3 regions of the Parabacteroides sp. AM17-47 genome follow, and region 3 is predicted to be linked to each of the others. Evidence: riboswitches for the same ligand, from Rfam matches in the RefSeq annotation. Region 3 holds a riboswitch; each other region holds the start of a gene.
What was found. Region 3 has a riboswitch for cobalamin ahead of DW205_RS05045 (Ig-like domain-containing protein). Riboswitches for the same ligand answer to the same signal wherever they lie in the genome.

Region 1: it holds a riboswitch for cobalamin, as region 3 does, so the genes downstream of both, DW205_RS14665 (sirohydrochlorin cobaltochelatase) here and DW205_RS05045 (Ig-like domain-containing protein) in region 3, are expected to answer to the same signal.
Region 2: it holds a riboswitch for cobalamin, as region 3 does, so the genes downstream of both, DW205_RS04315 (porin family protein) here and DW205_RS05045 (Ig-like domain-containing protein) in region 3, are expected to answer to the same signal.

What each region holds. Positions count from the first base shown of each region.
Region 1 is NZ_QTLI01000017.1:76,448-82,108, reverse strand. Features, by position in the region: gene DW205_RS14670 (TonB-dependent siderophore receptor) at 1-1,802, opposite strand, end outside; gene DW205_RS14665 (sirohydrochlorin cobaltochelatase) at 1,949-2,866, opposite strand; cobalamin riboswitch at 2,994-3,191, opposite strand; gene aspT (aspartate-alanine antiporter) at 3,278-4,975, shown strand; gene DW205_RS14655 (bifunctional aspartate transaminase/aspartate 4-decarboxylase) at 4,988-5,661, shown strand, end outside.
Region 2 is NZ_QTLI01000004.1:140,960-146,620, reverse strand. Features, by position in the region: gene priA (primosomal protein N') at 1-2,292, opposite strand, end outside; gene DW205_RS04315 (porin family protein) at 2,380-2,988, opposite strand; cobalamin riboswitch at 3,280-3,483, opposite strand; gene coaW (type II pantothenate kinase) at 3,503-4,357, opposite strand; gene scpA (methylmalonyl-CoA mutase) at 4,487-5,661, opposite strand, start outside.
Region 3 is NZ_QTLI01000005.1:83,147-88,807, reverse strand. Features, by position in the region: gene DW205_RS05055 (PepSY domain-containing protein) at 1-888, shown strand, start outside; gene fldA (flavodoxin FldA) at 1,003-1,512, opposite strand; cobalamin riboswitch at 1,683-1,887, shown strand; gene DW205_RS05045 (Ig-like domain-containing protein) at 2,094-3,761, shown strand; gene DW205_RS05040 (DUF5074 domain-containing protein) at 3,779-5,661, shown strand, end outside.

The DNA.
Region 1 (5,661 bases), on a different contig from region 3:
AACGTAGCCGTACTGTTCATCTTCCGGATATAGAACAAGCTGGCATTGGCGCTTAATATATTGTTCAATTGATATTTAAGCCCCACCTCGGCTTGGTATCCTTTCTCCGGCTTAAATACTTCCTCATTGCGAGCAGGCTCGAAACGATTTCCATCACCTCCTACATAAATGACGTTATCTTGATAGAACGTACGGATCGGCTTGAAGAAAGAGGCGAAAGACGCATAAATGGATGTATTCGGATGGGGCAGATAGACCGCTCCGAAACGATAAGTCAACGCCTTATTCTTTATCATATTGAAGCTTGAATGCTCCTCATACTCACGTCGTCCGGTAGGAGTTGTAGCGCTGGCGGACATATAACGGAAAAAGTCGTAACGTAGAGCGGCTAATACCTTCCATTGCTCGTTGAACTCAACCATATCTTGAAGATAAAGGCTGTTGGAATAATGATGCGTAACCGTTGCTTTCGAGAATTTACTGGTCATATATCCCATGCTATGCGGATCATAAACGGATACATGCGAATAAAGGCCGGGACCCTGAACATCATCTCCTAAATTATAGCCCGAATAGCTGGTACGATTCAAGGCGACGAAAGAGTAACCTCCCATATACGTATGCTTTATCTCACCCGTCCTGAATTTACCGCTTAGCTCGAGCGTATTGGCTACCGTCTTGGCTATATGGGAGAAGCGAAGCGGGAAAGAAAGATATACACTGTCCAAACAGATATATTTTTTCTGGCCGTTTTTCATATAATAATGATCATAGATCGGATCATCACTTTCGAGATAGTCGAGGGCTTCCGTCCCAAAATAGTTGATATCGTCGTTATTGTAAGAAAGGCGATCTGTTAGTTTCGCGCCGTTCCAAAAAGTATGTGTGTATTGCGTCGATACGTTCCATGCGTGATTCTTCATAAAGTCGGACTCGTTATTGTAGCGAGCCTCACGGTCAAGTCCCGGTAGCATCTCATTTTTATGGAGATATAACTGTCCTGTTTGCACATTATATACATCATTTGCCATTAAATCGGGAAGACCGATCTCCGTCCCATAGAAGTCGCGGTTAAAACCTCCGCGAACATCTAATATGTCACGTTCCGTCATTTTAGCTTGCAATGCCAGATAACCGGAAAAGCGACGGTTGCCATTATCACGCCAGCCCTCTTGATCGGAAAAGTTGACATTGGCGTAATAATTGACCGGACCGACCAATTTACCGCCCATGCCAAGTGTCGCCTCTTTATTCTCGTAACTACCGTAGGCCAATCGAGCATTAACGCTCTGTTTCTCTGACGGGGATTTACGAACGATATTCAAGGTTCCACCTACGGCTGAATGTCCGTAAAGTACAGAAGCCGGTCCCTTTAATAATTCAATAGACTCGATACAGGATAGATCGGGTACGGGATAAGAGTTGTTTATTGCCGAACGTTCATCGCGGATACCGTCTATCATCATGATAGAATGATCGAAACCACGGATCGACAATTGTTGAAATGCGCCATAAGATGTCTGGAATCGTACGCCCGGCATAAAGCGTACCGCATCTTGGATATTACGGATACCTCGCAACTCCAAACTACTCGCCGTAATGCTATTAATTGAAATAGGAAGATATTTCATAGGTACGTCCAACTTCGTGATTTGTGGACGTGGCTTGCGTGCGGCGGTCGCTACGACTTCTTGAATATTGAATGTCGTATCGGCGAAATTCGTGTACTCATTCTTGTGTTGTGCCTGCATCGTACTGATACATAAGGCTGTCAACGGTAAGATTGTCAAAACTCTTTTCATATATTTAGCATTATAACTGTTTATTGTATGCATGTGAAATCCCTTTCGAAAGAAATTCCATTTTCCTTCGAATGAAAATTTAGTTTCTTTCGGAAGGAATTACTTTTTCTTCCGAAAGGAATAAAACATAGATTTGGAGAACTTTTTTAGTCCTTCTCTACCGCATAAGCTTTCTTCTTATCAACGATATCGATCATCTTATGTTTAGCCATGAAACGGGCATGTTCGATGAAGATCTTCTGAATATCCGGATTCTGTCCCAGACCTTCCATAAATACGCTTACCTCGTAGCCTTTCTTTTCCAGTTCCTCTTTCCAATCACCGGCGATATCGTTTTTCGCATGGTCTCCGGCGACAAACATAAATGGCATCAACAAGACTTTCTTCGTTCCATTGGCCTTTACTTGGGCTACCATCGTATCAAAAGTAGGATAGCCCTCGATGGTTCCTACGGAATAATCCTTGAATCCCTTCTCCTTCAACATATAATCCAACATGGCATATTGAGCCGTCGCCGGAGTATAAGTGCCATGGCCTACCAATAAAGTAGCGCCTTCTTTCGCCCCATTTTTTGTGATAGCGACGATTACCGCCTCATAATCCTCCGGTGTATACAATAAAGGATTACCGATACGAATCTCCTTGAAAGAAGATTTCATGGTGGCAACATCCTTACGTAAGGATTCCATCTCGATACCTTCGATTATATTCGTGGATTGGATCAAGACATGTGTATAACCATCAGTCTTTAATTTTTCCAAGGCCTCGATCGGGTTCAGTTTCTCTACGCCACGAGCTTTTAAGCGGCGCATTACAATGCGAGAAGTCCATGCCTCACGCAACTCAACATCTTTGAAAGCTTCTTTCGCTTTTTGATTGATCGCGTCGATTGTCAAGGCACGGGTATCATCATGGGTTGTTCCAAAATGTACCATCAATAAAGCGGCCTTATCGCCCGGTTGTAAAGAGGCGAATAAATCGGATGCTACAAAATTCTCGCCATCGTGCGCACGACAAACTAGGCTGATGACCAGCAGGAAGAAAGATAGTAAGTGTTTCCTCATCATATGAATATATTAATAATTAGATTACATATCAATCCCACGGAGACAACGTATTATTCCGTCTCCAACATCTTTTGGATATAGGTGATATTTCTATCCTCTTAATTGCTCCTGACCCCGGGAGGAATTAATCATTACTTCGCTTGGCAGGTTTCCTGACTGGCTCGGAAAGCAACCTTCCCATCTTTCTTAAGACAGTGGCATAGCAGAACGCTTTCCTTTTCAAGAGCTTCACAGTAGCGGGCACTGTTCCGGATTCTAACCGGATTCCCTTTTATAGAGTTGTCGGTAGACAAACTCTATCACCTAAGCGGTCGCAAATTTATATAAATAATCCCGAAAAGTAACAACATCTTTCAAAGAATCCCTGTTCCAATAGCATCTTTTTTGTTTAACATCAAATAAATAGATATGGAATGGATAACTAATTTACTTCAACATTATCCGGAGCTAGCTATTTTCATAACCTTAGCTCTCGGTTTCTGGATTGGCAAGTTTAAGATAAAGAAGTTCACGCTGGGAACGGTTACCAGCGTATTATTGGTCGGTGTATTGATCGGGCAATTAAAAATCGATATAAGCGGACCGTTAAAGTCCGTCTTTTTCTTGATGTTCCTCTTCGCTGTAGGATATAGCGTTGGGCCACAGTTCTTCCGGGGATTGAAAAAGGAAGGTCTTCCTCAAATGCTTTTCGCCGCCGTCATGTGTATATTTTGTTTGATCGTTCCTTTTTTGTTAGCGAAACTTATGGGATATAACGCAGGCGAGGCCGCAGGATTATTGGCGGGCTCCCAGACGATGTCGGCAGTATTAGGAGTTGCCGAAGATACGATCGGACAGATGAATATTAGCGATACGGATAAAAGCGCTATGGTAAATGTAATGCCCGTGGCCTATGCGGTAACTTATATTTTCGGTACGGCAGGATCCGCATGGTTAGTGAGTGATATCGGGCCACGTCTTTTAGGAGGACTCGACTACGTGAAAAAAGCGTGTAAAGAGCTAGAGGCTAAAATGGGAAATAACGACGAGAGCGAGCAACCGGGCTTTATGCCTGCCGCCCGTCCGGTAACTTTCCGGGCCTATAAGATTAGTAATGAATGGTTCAAGGATGGCAAAAGCGTAAAGCAGTTGGAGGTGTATTTAGACCAATTGGGACGGCATTTGTTCGTGGAGCGTGTCCGTATTAATAATGTAGTAACCAATGTTAAACCGGATTTGGTTTTACATACCGGAAATGAGGTTGTTCTAAGCGGTCGCCGGGAATTCGTGATCGGAGAGGAGAACTGGATTGGCGACGAGGTCAATGACATTGAATTGCTCGATTTTCCGGCAGAGACGTTACCCGTACTAGTGATCCATAAGGAATACGTGGGGAAAAAGATCTGCTATTTACGCAATCAATCGTTTATGCATGGTGTTAGCATCAAGTCCGTAAGGCGTGCGGGTATCAATATCCCGGTCTTGGCCGCTACGGTGATAGATTCCGGTGATATGTTGGAATTGGTGGGTATGAAATCAGAGGTAAATAAAGCGGCTACGACTTTAGGATATCCCGATCGCCCAACCAATCAGACCGATTTGATTTTCGTGGGTATCGGTATTTTCTTAGGGGGAATTTTAGGTTCGCTCGCGATTCATTTCGGAGGTGTCCCGATCAGCCTGAGTACGAGTGGCGGCGCTTTGATAGCCGGACTCGTCTTTGGATGGCTTCGTTCCAAGCATCCGACCTTCGGGCGTATTCCGGAGCCTTCCGTCTGGATATTAAATAATTTGGGACTGAATATGTTTATCGCCGTAGTCGGTATCACGGCGGGTCCCAGTTTCGTGACCGGATTGAAGGAAGTCGGTATAAGTTTATTTATTATCGGTGCTTTAGCGACATCTATCCCGCTTATCATCGGTATTCTGATGGGACGTTACGTTTTTAAGTTCCATCCGGCTATCACTTTAGGTTGCACGGCAGGTTCACGTACGACAACCGCCGCATTAGGAGCGGTGGAAGATGCCGTAGGAAGTGAGACTCCAGCCTTAGGCTATACCGTTACCTATGCGGTGGGTAATACTTTATTAATCATCTGGGGTGTCGTTATTGTGCTAATCATGTAATATATATAATGTATGGACAAGAAGAAAATACATGTCACGAGAGAATATGAGAAAAAGATGTCGGAGATTAGCCCTTTCGAGCTAAAGAACATCTTGATAGAGTTAGCGGATGAGAGCGCTCGTAAAAGTACGCACATCATGCTGAACGCAGGAAGGGGAAATCCAAACTGGATCAGTACGGTTCCACGGGAGGCATTCTTCCTATTAGGGCAGTTCGCCTTGGAGGAATGCCAGCGGGAAACCGAATTGGCAGATGAGATGGCCGGAGCCGCAGGGGTTCCCAACCGCAAAAGGATCGCGTCTCGCTTCGTACAGTTTCTAAAGAAACATGCGCAATCTCCCGGCGCTACTTTATTGAAGGGTACCTATGAATATCTGGTCACGGAAAAAGGTGTAGATGAGAATGAGCTTGTATACGAATGGGCGGAAGGTGTCATTGGTGATCAATATCCGGTTCCCGATCGTATCTTGAAATATACGGAAATGCTCGTGCGGGATTATTTAGACCAAGAATTATGTGATAACCAGCCCCCTGAGGGAATATTCGACCTTTTCGCTACCGAGGGCGGAACTGCCGCCATGTGTTATATCTTCGATTCCTTGCAACAGAATTTCTTGTTGAATAAGGGAGACAAGATCGTTCTCTTCGCTCCGGTATTCACTCCTTATATAGAGATTCCGGAACA
Region 2 (5,661 bases), on a different contig from region 3:
CGTAACCGGCCCCAACACCCGCTCACCCAAACGAGCACGAAGTTTCTCGGCGTATAAAGCAGACATTTCCTGCAAAGCCTCCTCATTCCGACTTCGAAGGATCAAGACGATCAAACGGTAGTAAGGCGGGTAACGGAACATACTACGCTCGCTCAATTGCAAGCTCACCATTTCCTTATAAGCAAAATGCTGCACCATACGGATCAAAGGATGCTCCGGCTGAGTAGTCTGCAAGATCACCGTACCCCGCTTATCCCGTCGTCCGGCACGTCCGCTAACCTGTACCATCAATTGATAAGCCCGCTCGTGCGCCCGGAAGTCAGGGAAATTCATCAGGCTATCGGCACTCAGGATTCCGACCACGCTGACATTCCCGAAATCCAATCCCTTCGACAACATCTGGGTACCAATCAAGATTTGTGTCTTCCCCTTCTCGAAATCCGAGATGATCCGCTCGTAAGCCGTGCGGGTACGGGCCGTATCGAAATCCAGCCGCTCCACCTTCGCCGCTGGGAATTGCCCAGCGATCTCCTCCTCTACCTTCTCCGTACCGAAGCCTTGCATCTTGAACTCCGTCCCCTTACACTCGGGACATACCTGCGGCAAGCGGTAGGTATAACCGCAATAATGGCAAACCAGCTGATTATGCGCCTTGTGATAGGTAAGGCTAACGTCGCAATTCACGCAACGAGGCACCCACCCGCACCCTCGGCACTCGATCATCGGGGCGAATCCCCGGCGGTTCTGGAATAGGATCGCCTGCTCGCCCCGGGATAGGGCCTCCCGCACCTTCTCCACCAACAGAGGGGAGAAAAGGGTATCTTTCATGATCTTCTTGCGCTTTAGCTCCTTCACGTCCACCGTAATAATCTCCGGCATCAAGCAATCACCGTAGCGGGTAGATAACTCAACCAGACCGTATTTCCCCGCCGTAGCGTTGAAATAAGAATCGATGGAGGGAGTGGCGGAACCCAATAAGGTCTTACCGCCGTGCATACCCGCCAAGACGATGGCAGCGTTACGGGCATGGTAACGGGGTGCCGGGTCCTGCTGCTTATACGTATTCTCATGCTCCTCGTCCACGATAATCAAGCCCAAGTCCTTAAACGGAAGGAAGAGGGACGAACGGACCCCCAATACCAGCATAGGCTCGTCGTTATGCAATAGCTTATTCCAAACTTCCACCCGCTCGTTATCCGAGAACTTAGAGTGGTAGACCAATAGCTTATCCCCGAATAATTTCGCCAGCCGTTCCGTGATCTGGGTCGTGATAGCGATCTCCGGCAACATATATAAAACCTGCCGCCCCAGCCGCAAGACCTCATGGATCAAACGGACGTATATCTCGGTCTTACCACTGGAAGTCACGCCATGAAGCAAGCAGACCTCTTTCGTCTTGAAAGCCTCATGGATCTCTCCATAGGCTTTCTCTTGCGCCGGACTGAGCGGATTCGGCTCTTGCAAGCGGCAGACAGATACTTGCAAACGACCCACCTCTTTCTCGTAACTCTCCAAGATACCCCGTTTCAGCAGCCCCTCCAATACCGCAGAGGTATAACCACTGCGTTCCAATAGCTCTTTCTTGGAAAGCTCCTTCGATAAAGCGGGATTCAAGGTATGGCTTAAATCCAAGAAGCTGACCAGCAGAAGCTCTTGCTTCTTCGCTCGTTTCAAATCCTCGAACACCGCCTGTAATTTCGTCTCATCCCGGTAAGCCTCGGCCAAACGGATAAACGCCTGTGTCTTGGGAACGAATCCTCGCTTTAGCTCCTCGCTCACCTCGACCGCCCCTTTCACCATCAAGGAAGAGACGATCGGGACAACATTTCGAAGACCGGTCTTCTTCTCCAACTCCGAGATCGTCAATTTCAAAACCCCGCTAAAAGCATCCAGTACCGCTTGCTCGTTCGGGCGCAAGGGGGCGGTGGCCTCGAAATCCTCATTATAAGTAACCGCCGTCTCGCTTTCCAACTTTAAGCCGGAAGGCAAGGCCGCCTTATACACGTCGCCCAGCTTACATATATAATAAGAAGATATCCATTTCCAGAAACGGAGTTGCGGACGGCGGAGCACCGGCGTGGCATCCAGCAAAGCGTAGATCTCCTTCGTCTCAAAATCGGATACCGGTTCCCGGTCGTGTACCTCCATGACGATAGCCGTATAATATCGTTTCTTCCCGAAATGCACGATCACCCGGCAACCGGGAGTCACGGCTCTCTCCAGATCTTCGGGTATCCGATAGGTATAGCTATTCTCCAAAGGAAGGGGAAGTATGACGTCCGCATATTTCATTCAAACAGGTGTTTCATTACGAGCCCAAAAATAACAAAAAAGGCCGGACTTCTAAAGCCCAGCCTCTCTCATTTTATTTTCACCTATTTAGAACAAGATCGCTGCCGTGATAGACCATCCACGGTTCTTTCCGGCACCGTCGGAGAGGTTCACCTTCTCAATGCTATAGTTATCAGTCAGTCCCAGACCATAATTGAAACCCACCTGCAAGTGACTGATCAGTTCCACGCCGGCACCGAAGTTAAGACCTGCGCTGAAATTCTTCGCCTTCACCTGATCCGCTACGGAACCCGGGATATCCCAAAATTTATCACCGCCTACACGGAAACCGATATACGGACCGGCTGCCAAATACGCCTTGACGATCGGTAAACCGAATTTCCATTTCAAGTTGACCGGAACATCGATATAATCCGTCTTCATCGAAGTCTTAACCCCGCCAGCCGAGGTCGTTTCCAAACCCTTTTGCGAATACAACACTGCCGCATCGATCCCGACACCCACCAACGGTAAGGTCGTCTCGATCATCGGACCCACTTGGAAGCCGGTTACGTTATCCGCTTTCAACACGTCCGAGTTGAAATGAACAGACGATATATTCACACCTCCCTTGATACCGAATTTAAGCTGAGCGTTCGCCGGAAGCGCCATCAACGCTAGCAAGGCAACCATAACAAGTCCCACAATTTTCTTCATATTCATACTTCTTTTGTTAATTACTCGTTGCAAATAAACGCACTTTTCTAATAATAAACAAATATTCTCTATAGAGTGTTCACGGAATACCCCAGTCCTTTAAACGCAAAGAAAGCATGCATCTTACACACGGAGCTCATCCCGTCGGTCAGATTCATGCTTCTTTCCCTAATTATTATGGCAAAATAATTATCCGAAACCATGAGACGACTTGATAAGAAAACCTTGGATAAAGAATAGTAAAAACCGGATAAGGTTCTTGCGTTCTCTTCCGGCCTTTCCTCGAAGCCGTCGAAAATATACACGCCTTGCAGGTCTTCTGACTTACTTCCGGTCTTAAGCGCCTTCCCATTCACTTGAATGAACAGTGGCAACAGTATTGCTCAACCCGTTTATGAAGCTTACAGCAGCGGGACTGTCCGGGATTCTCACCCGATTCCCTTTTAATCCCTATCCGGCGATTGCCGAAAGGGAACAAAGCATGTAGCAAAGATACATAAAGTTTTGATGTAGCCTAACACTTTCCACAAAAAATATCCTTATATTCCCGGTTCCTGATATAGCATAAAGCCGCCCCGATAGCCGTGCGATACTCGGCATACTCCGGTATCTTGAAATGGACATCGCACATCTCCTCCAGACGGGGGAAAATATCCGGGCATTGTGGCAAGCGAGTTAGGTTACCGATCAATACGATATTCTTGATATCGCCATTTAACGAGGCGAAAACAGCTCCTTGCCCGATGGTCTGCAAGACCATATGAACGATACCGAGAGCGATATCCTCAACCTTAGCGTTCGCGTCCACTTTTCCGAAAATAGAGGCTGTCACGTCCAGCGGCAGGCCGGGTAACGGATGCGGCGTAATATCCCGGATATGCAAGTCGATATCATTCAAGGAACCGTGCTCGGCCAAAGACGCTATTTGGTGAAAGTCATGCGTTTTCAATAATAGCTTAGACAAGCCGAGGATGGTTCCGCCACCGATACCCAATCCCCCGATATGCTCGATCGTGGAGCCTTGTACCTTGACAAAGGAGGTACCCGTTCCCATGCTGACCACCAATAGACTGTCCAGTCCCGTATTATATTGCGCCCCTAGCCCATTCGCAAGGAACTCATCCGTCTTCGCAGTTGGTAAGCCATATAAAGGTTGATCGATATAAGCACTACCTACACCTGTCAAGATCACTTTCTCTATATTCGAGAGCGAGATGTTATTATCATAAATATATTTACCGAAGGCCCCGAATAAAGAGGTTACCGGATCGGTAGCTTTCACGAACATCGGGTTCTTGATCTTCTTATCCTCCACGCCGACGATCTTGGTCGTGCTACCTCCCACATCTATACCTATAACGATTCCCATGATTCTTTCCCTTTTTAATTGAATAATCGCTACAAAAGTACATAAACCCGCATACAATACTAAAAAAGGCCGGACAAAATCAATTGTCCAGCCTCTCTTTATTTAAAAACCGTAAGGCCTAAACTCTATTTATTCGCCTAACAAGATCTCAAGGATCTGGCAAGCTGCCTTCGATACGGAAGTACCCGGGCCAAAGATAGCGGCAACGCCAGCCTTATACAAGAAATCATAGTCTTGAGCCGGGATTACACCTCCAGCAATAACGATGATGTCCTCGCGACCTAGTTTCTTCAACTCCTCGATAACCTGCGGAACCAACGTCTTATGACCAGCGGCCAAAGAAGAAACGCCCATTACGTGAACGTCGTTCTCCACAGCTTGACGGGCAGCCTCGGCCGGAGTCTGGAACAACGGTCCCATATCTACGTCGAAACCACAGTCCGCATAACCAGTAGCGACAACCTTAGCGCCACGGTCGTGTCCGTCCTGACCCATCTTAGCGATCATGATACGAGGCTGACGGCCTTCTTTCTTAGCGAATTGCTCGCAAAGCTCGCAAGCTTTCTGGAAGTCTGCGTCTTTCTTAGTTTCTGATGAATACACGCCTGAAATAGTTCTAATGATTGCTTTATAACGACCTACAACCACCTCGCAAGCATCGGAGATCTCTCCCAATGACGCACGCAAGCCGGCAGCCTTAACAGCCAACTCTAATAAGTTGCCCTTCTTCGTCTTCACGCACTCCGTGATATCAGCCAAAGCTTTTTGAACAGCGGCTTCGTCACGGTTAGCACGCAACTCCTTCAAAGCGGCGATCTGCTCGTTACGTACGGCTGTATTATCGATCTCTAGGATATCGATCGGATCTTCCTTCGGCAAACGATATTTGTTAACACCAACGATGGTCTGAACACCAGAGTCGATACGAGCCTGTGTACGAGCGGCAGCTTCCTCGATACGCATCTTAGGAAGACCTGTCTCGATGGCTTTCGCCATACCACCCATGCTCTCGATCTCTTGGATCAATGCCCAACCTTTATGTACCAACTCATTCGTCAAAGACTCTACATAGTAAGAACCAGCCCACGGGTCGATCTCCTTACAGATCTTAGTCTCTTCCTGAATGTAAATCTGTGTATTACGAGCGATACGAGCAGAGAAGTCGGTCGGCAAAGCGATCGCCTCATCCAATGCGTTCGTATGCAAAGATTGTGTATGTCCTAATGTAGCGGCCATAGCCTCGATACAAGTACGTCCTACGTTATTGAACGGATCTTGCTCGGTCAATGACCAACCGGAAGTCT
Region 3 (5,661 bases):
CGAATAAACGGTATTCGGGTATCGTCTGACCCGAGACGAACCTATCAACTTGTATTACCGGGGAAAAAAGCCGCCGGTTTTATTGATCCCTATACCGGGGAGGTGACCGGGATGGATGACGGACAAGGTTTTTTCCTGAAAATGATGCGTCTTCATCGTTGGTTACTTGATGAGTATAAACGGGATGGAAGTTTTTCTTGGGGAAAATCAATAGTTGGCTATGCGACTTTGGTCTTGGCGATTATTATTATAAGTGGAATCGTAATTTGGTATCCCCGTAATAAAAAAGTATTGAGAAACCGGTTGAAAGTAAAGACCAAGGCTGGTTGGTTCCGTTTCTTCTATGATTTACATGTCTCCGGGGGATTCTATGCGGCATTGCTCCTGCTTATCTTAGCGTTAACCGGATTAACATGGTCGTTTGGTTGGTATCGAAATGCCTTTTATAGTGTCTTCGGTATTAGTGCAAACCCGCCTCAAGCGCATCATGCTCCAGCTTCTTCCGGCGCGAAGAAACCCGCGAAGAAAAAGACGGATTACACACAATGGGCTGAGGTGTTATCGGCATTGAAAAGCCATTATCCGGACTTTAACTCAATCACGATCCAAGATGGCTCCGCTACGGTTTCTACGGCCCGTTATGGAAATACAAGAGGAAGCGACCGTTACTCCTTTGATCCTGCTACGGGTGAGATTACGGAAGTCCAATTATATAAAGATCTCCCAAAATCGGGGAAGATAAGAGGATGGATTTATTCCGTACACGTCGGCTCGTGGGGGGGAATGACTACCCGTATATTGACTTGCTTAGTTTCCTTGTTGGGGACGATCTTCGCGATAACCGGCTATTATTTTTGGATAAAGAAACAATTCAGGAAACTGAGATGAAAAGAAAGAGGTATGTTTGACCCACATACCTCTTCATAAATCTAAACCAATCAAGTTGAATACGCAAACGTTGTAATATTAAGGTTAAACAGTTATGTATGTAAAAGTGTGCGTCTATTCAATTCCTTCTTTCCTTATAGATGCCAACCACTGGTCGATCCGCCCTTCTGTTTGATCGTCTTCATTCATTTCATCCAAAGGAAGTCCGACGAACATACCGTTTATGCAGGCGGTGGAACTGTCAAATGAATATCCCGAGGCATCTACAGCGCCAATGAATTTGCAACCTGTATTTCGCAGGTCGGAATAGATCGTACCGATGGCGTCACAGAAAGTGTCGCTAAAAGAGGCTGAGTCTCCGCAACCGAATAATGCGACGGTTTTCTCACTTAAGTCCAGCTTTTTCAGCTTCCCTAGATAACTATCCCAATCATCTTGCAAATCTCCGGCGCCCCAAGTAGAACAGCCCAATAACAAGATTTCATAAGGCGCTACATCAGCGGGAGAAGCGTTAGATACGTCATGAATATCTTTGTCTTCCACACCCAGCTTCTCTGCGATACGTTTCGCGATCCCTTCCGTCGTTCCTGTAGACGAGCCGTAGAATATTCCTATAGTCTTCATTCCTATTTGTTTTTATAGTTTAATAACGAAGACAAATATCCGATATCTTATTAGTCTCAGCAATACCTACAAATATGTATTTTGACGGTCGGGAATACCCATGAATGACCAGTGATGGTTGGGGGAAGAAAGCATTTTGTGAATTTGTCGATAATTTGAATTGTTTTTTATAAATTTGCCAACGTATTGGTTCGCCTACTTTATTCAGGGTACGGCGATTAAAAGGGAATCAGGTGAGAAACCTGGACAGTCCCGCTGCTGTAAGCTCCAAAAAAGCTTTAGACATCAACTCATTGCCACTGTTTCCGGAAGGAACGGGAAGGAAGTTCTAAAGTGGAGTAAGTCAGAAGACCTGCCAATGCCGGATAACCGCCGTGATTTTACGCTACCGGGGTTTAGCGTATGATTCAAATATGGAATACAGAGGACATTGCTCTAAAGAGGTAATTTTGATAGGGTAAGTTATGCCATAGTTCGTGGGGAACTATGGGTAATTTATTTTGTGTTAACCTGTTAAAGCCATGTCTTTTTATATCATTCAGTGTATTTGTTTTTTGGAGTTTTACATTAATATTATGCTTATGAGAAAGTTTTTATCTTTTTTCTTTGTAATGGCTTTTTACGTAGTTGGAGCCTATGCGCAAGTATTGGTCCAAGGTCAACCGCATCCTTCCGCAAGGAATATCTCAACAAAGCAGGAGTCTCAGTTAAGAGCTGATGCCAGTTTTACTTTCGATGACATCCAATATTGGGTTGGTAACGGTAGCAATAAAGCCGCTTTAGTGATTGAATGGCATGATGGGAATCGCCCGGATGCCATAGTTTGGGGATATCGCTGGGATGGCGAGGCAACCGGACATGATATGATCGTGGCGATTGCTCAAGCAGATCCTCGATTGGTATTGCTCACCCAATACACTGGCTGGATGGGATATACGATCGATGGAATCGGGTATGGTGAAAGTAGACTTAATATTTCTTATGATCTAGAGGGAGCGAAGTCTGAGCCTAAAAATGCGTTTAAATTTGAACCTCCTATCACAAATCCGCTGTTGGGGCAAACTTCTCATCCAGAGCATCCGGCAGAGGATGTTGCGGCCGCCATTCGGCAAGGGGTTCAAACAGGAGTTATTTATCACCCGATAAATGCGGAAAGATATGGATATCCATCTTATGACTATGACCATTGGAGTTGTAGCAATGGCATTCATTGGCAAGCCGGTTGGTATTATGGCTATTGGAGTTATTTTGTGAGAAGTAGCCAAACCTCTAATTTTAGCTATTCTGGTTTAGGTGCTACAAGCCGTGTATTGACGGATGGTTGTTGGGATGCGTGGAGTTGGAATGGAAATATGAATACATCAGAAGGAACTCAGCCCGGAGATGTCTTTGTCGCAGCGACAATACCCTCTGGAGGTGGAGGGGATGAACCCGAGATCCCAGTGATACACGTAACATCCATTTCTCTCAATAAGTCTTCTTTGCGTTTACAAGCAGGAGCAAACGCAACCCTTGTAGCTAGCATCTCTCCTGTAAACGCTGATAATAAGCAGGTTACTTGGAGTAGTTCCGATACAGGCATAGCAACGGTAGAAGATGGGGTCGTAACTGGTGCCAAGCCCGGTGTGGTGAAAATAACAGCCCAATCGGTAGATGGCGGATATACCGCTGTTTGCGAGGTAACGATAACGGAAGTTGTTATTCCGGAAATAGATTTCAATGGTCCTGATGCTGTTTTAACTTTCCCGAAAGTAGAGGAAGCCACCTCTTATGAAGTTCGTGTTTATAGAAATGAGGATAGTGGTCATAAAAGAATCGCTACTTATGTAATCGATGCCGAAGGTAATATAATCACAGAATTAAGAGCGGTGAGCTTACAAGGCTCTTCTGGGGAAATTTTGGTTCCATTGAAAAATTTAGACATAGACGGTGTTTATACGATAGAGATACAGGTGCTGAATGGATTGGATATAATAGATACCTATACAGTAGAAACAATATCGAATCCAGTAAGTAATGAATATTTATCCGTAAGTGGTAGTCGGGTAATTTATCAAAATGGGACATTGTCTTTGGAGCATTTGGATGGATATCATTTTTATTTAATGACAATGGAAGGAAAAATATTGAGAACCTTTATAGCTCGAGTTCCCCACGAACTTTATCCTATATCGCTTCCCTCCGGGAATTATCTGTTGACAGGAGAAAAGGATGGAGACCGAAAGGTCTTTAAATTCCGTATTAATTAATAATTAAATTCATTTGCATGAAAAGAACACTTTACTTAAGTATGGTTTGCTTACTATCGGCCTTTTCGGCTGTGGGGCAAATCGGTTTGCGGGGGCTGAATCCGATAGAGAAGCAGAAACTGCAATTGCCTGAACTTCCGGCTTCGCAAAGCCGAGTCACGCTACTACGTTCAAGTGAAAACGTAGATTATACACAGGGAGTTTTTATTTTGAACGAGGACTGGTTTGGTCATAACAACAGTACTATTAATTTTATGACTTCTTCTGGTGATTTTGCTTATAGGATTTTCCAGACAGCAAACCCTGGTAAAGAATTAGGTTGTACATCTCAGTTTGGTACTATTTTTGGAGATAATATGTTTATTACTTCTAAACAGCCAAAGGATGGTGGAGCCAGTATTGAAGGAGGTCGCCTGAATGTGGTGGATGCCAAGACAATGAAAGTGAAAGCTCAATTTACGGATATAGGCGGAGGCGATGGGCGTGCTTTTTTAGGCGTGAATGACTCTGTTGGCTATATTGGCGCTTCAAACGGTATTTTTTTGTTTGATATAAAGAACTTGACGGTTGGAGATCAATTGAAAGGTGCCTCAAATTCCGGGGGACTTTATAATGGTCAAGTAGGAATGATGGTCCGAACAAAAACATATGTGTTTGCAGTTCAGCAAAGCAAAGGCGTTTTAGTGATAGATCCTCTAAAACATGAGATTATCAAATTGATAGAAGGAAGTTTCAGCACTTTGACACAAAGTAAGGATGGCAGTGTTTGGGTAGGTGCTGGATCACGCCTGTTATGTATTGATCCGGAGACTTTGGAAGAAACTTATCTATCATTACCCGATGGCTTGACTATTCCGGATTCATGGTATGCTTGGACTGCGGGTGTTCTTTGTGCAAGTACGCAAGAAAATGCTATTTATTGGACAAAGGGAGGTGGTTTTAGCAGTGGTAATGAGATTTATCGTTATGAGATCGGTAATCCTTCTTCTATGGATAAACCATTTTATACCATTCCGGAGAAGGGACGCGTATTGTATGTGGGTGCCGGTTTACGTGTAAGTCCAGATGACAAATTGTATATTTCCGCTTTTGAGAATTTTGGCTCTATAAACTATTGGCAATATGTTGTAGATGCTAAAACTGGCCGTCAATTAGGGTGTTATCCGCTAGAACCCAGCTATTGGTTCCCTGCCATGCATATCTTCCCTGATAATGAGGCTCCGGTTGTTAAAGATTTTACTTCGATAGAGGCTGGTATTAATGATGCGCCTATAACTGTATCTTTAAAAGATATGGCTACGGATAAAGACAATATAGCTGAAGCTATCTATAAATCCGTTAAATCAGTATCGAATGAGAGTCTGTTATCTGCATCTATCTTAGGTGATAATCTGACTCTAACATTGAAGCCGGATCAAACAGGAGAAGCTACCGTCTCCGTTAATTTCGATTCGAATGGAAAAATTGTCACAAAGGATTTGAAAGTGACGGTGAAAGGAAAAGCAGTTTATTTAGATAAGCATGAGTTATCTCTGAATGTGGGTGAAAAATCCACATTAAAGGTGACTGTTCCCGAAGGTGTTTCTGCCGTATGGACTTCTTCGAACAGCAATGTGGCGAGTGTGGTGAATGGAGAAATAACCGCTGTTGCTCAAGGTTCTGCCAAAATTATCGTGTCAGCAGGTAATGAGAAGGACACTTGTCTTGTAAATGTTTCTCTTTCAGTCCAAAGTTTGACTTTAGATGTCGAGAGTGATACGACCCGTGTACAGCGTGATGGTACACTCCAGTTAAAAGTTAAATTACATCCTGAAGGAGCGGTTCTACCTGAATTGCTTTGGAACTCCTCGAACACAAAGGTCGCTCATGTGAATAATAAGGGATTGGTTACGGCTTTTGC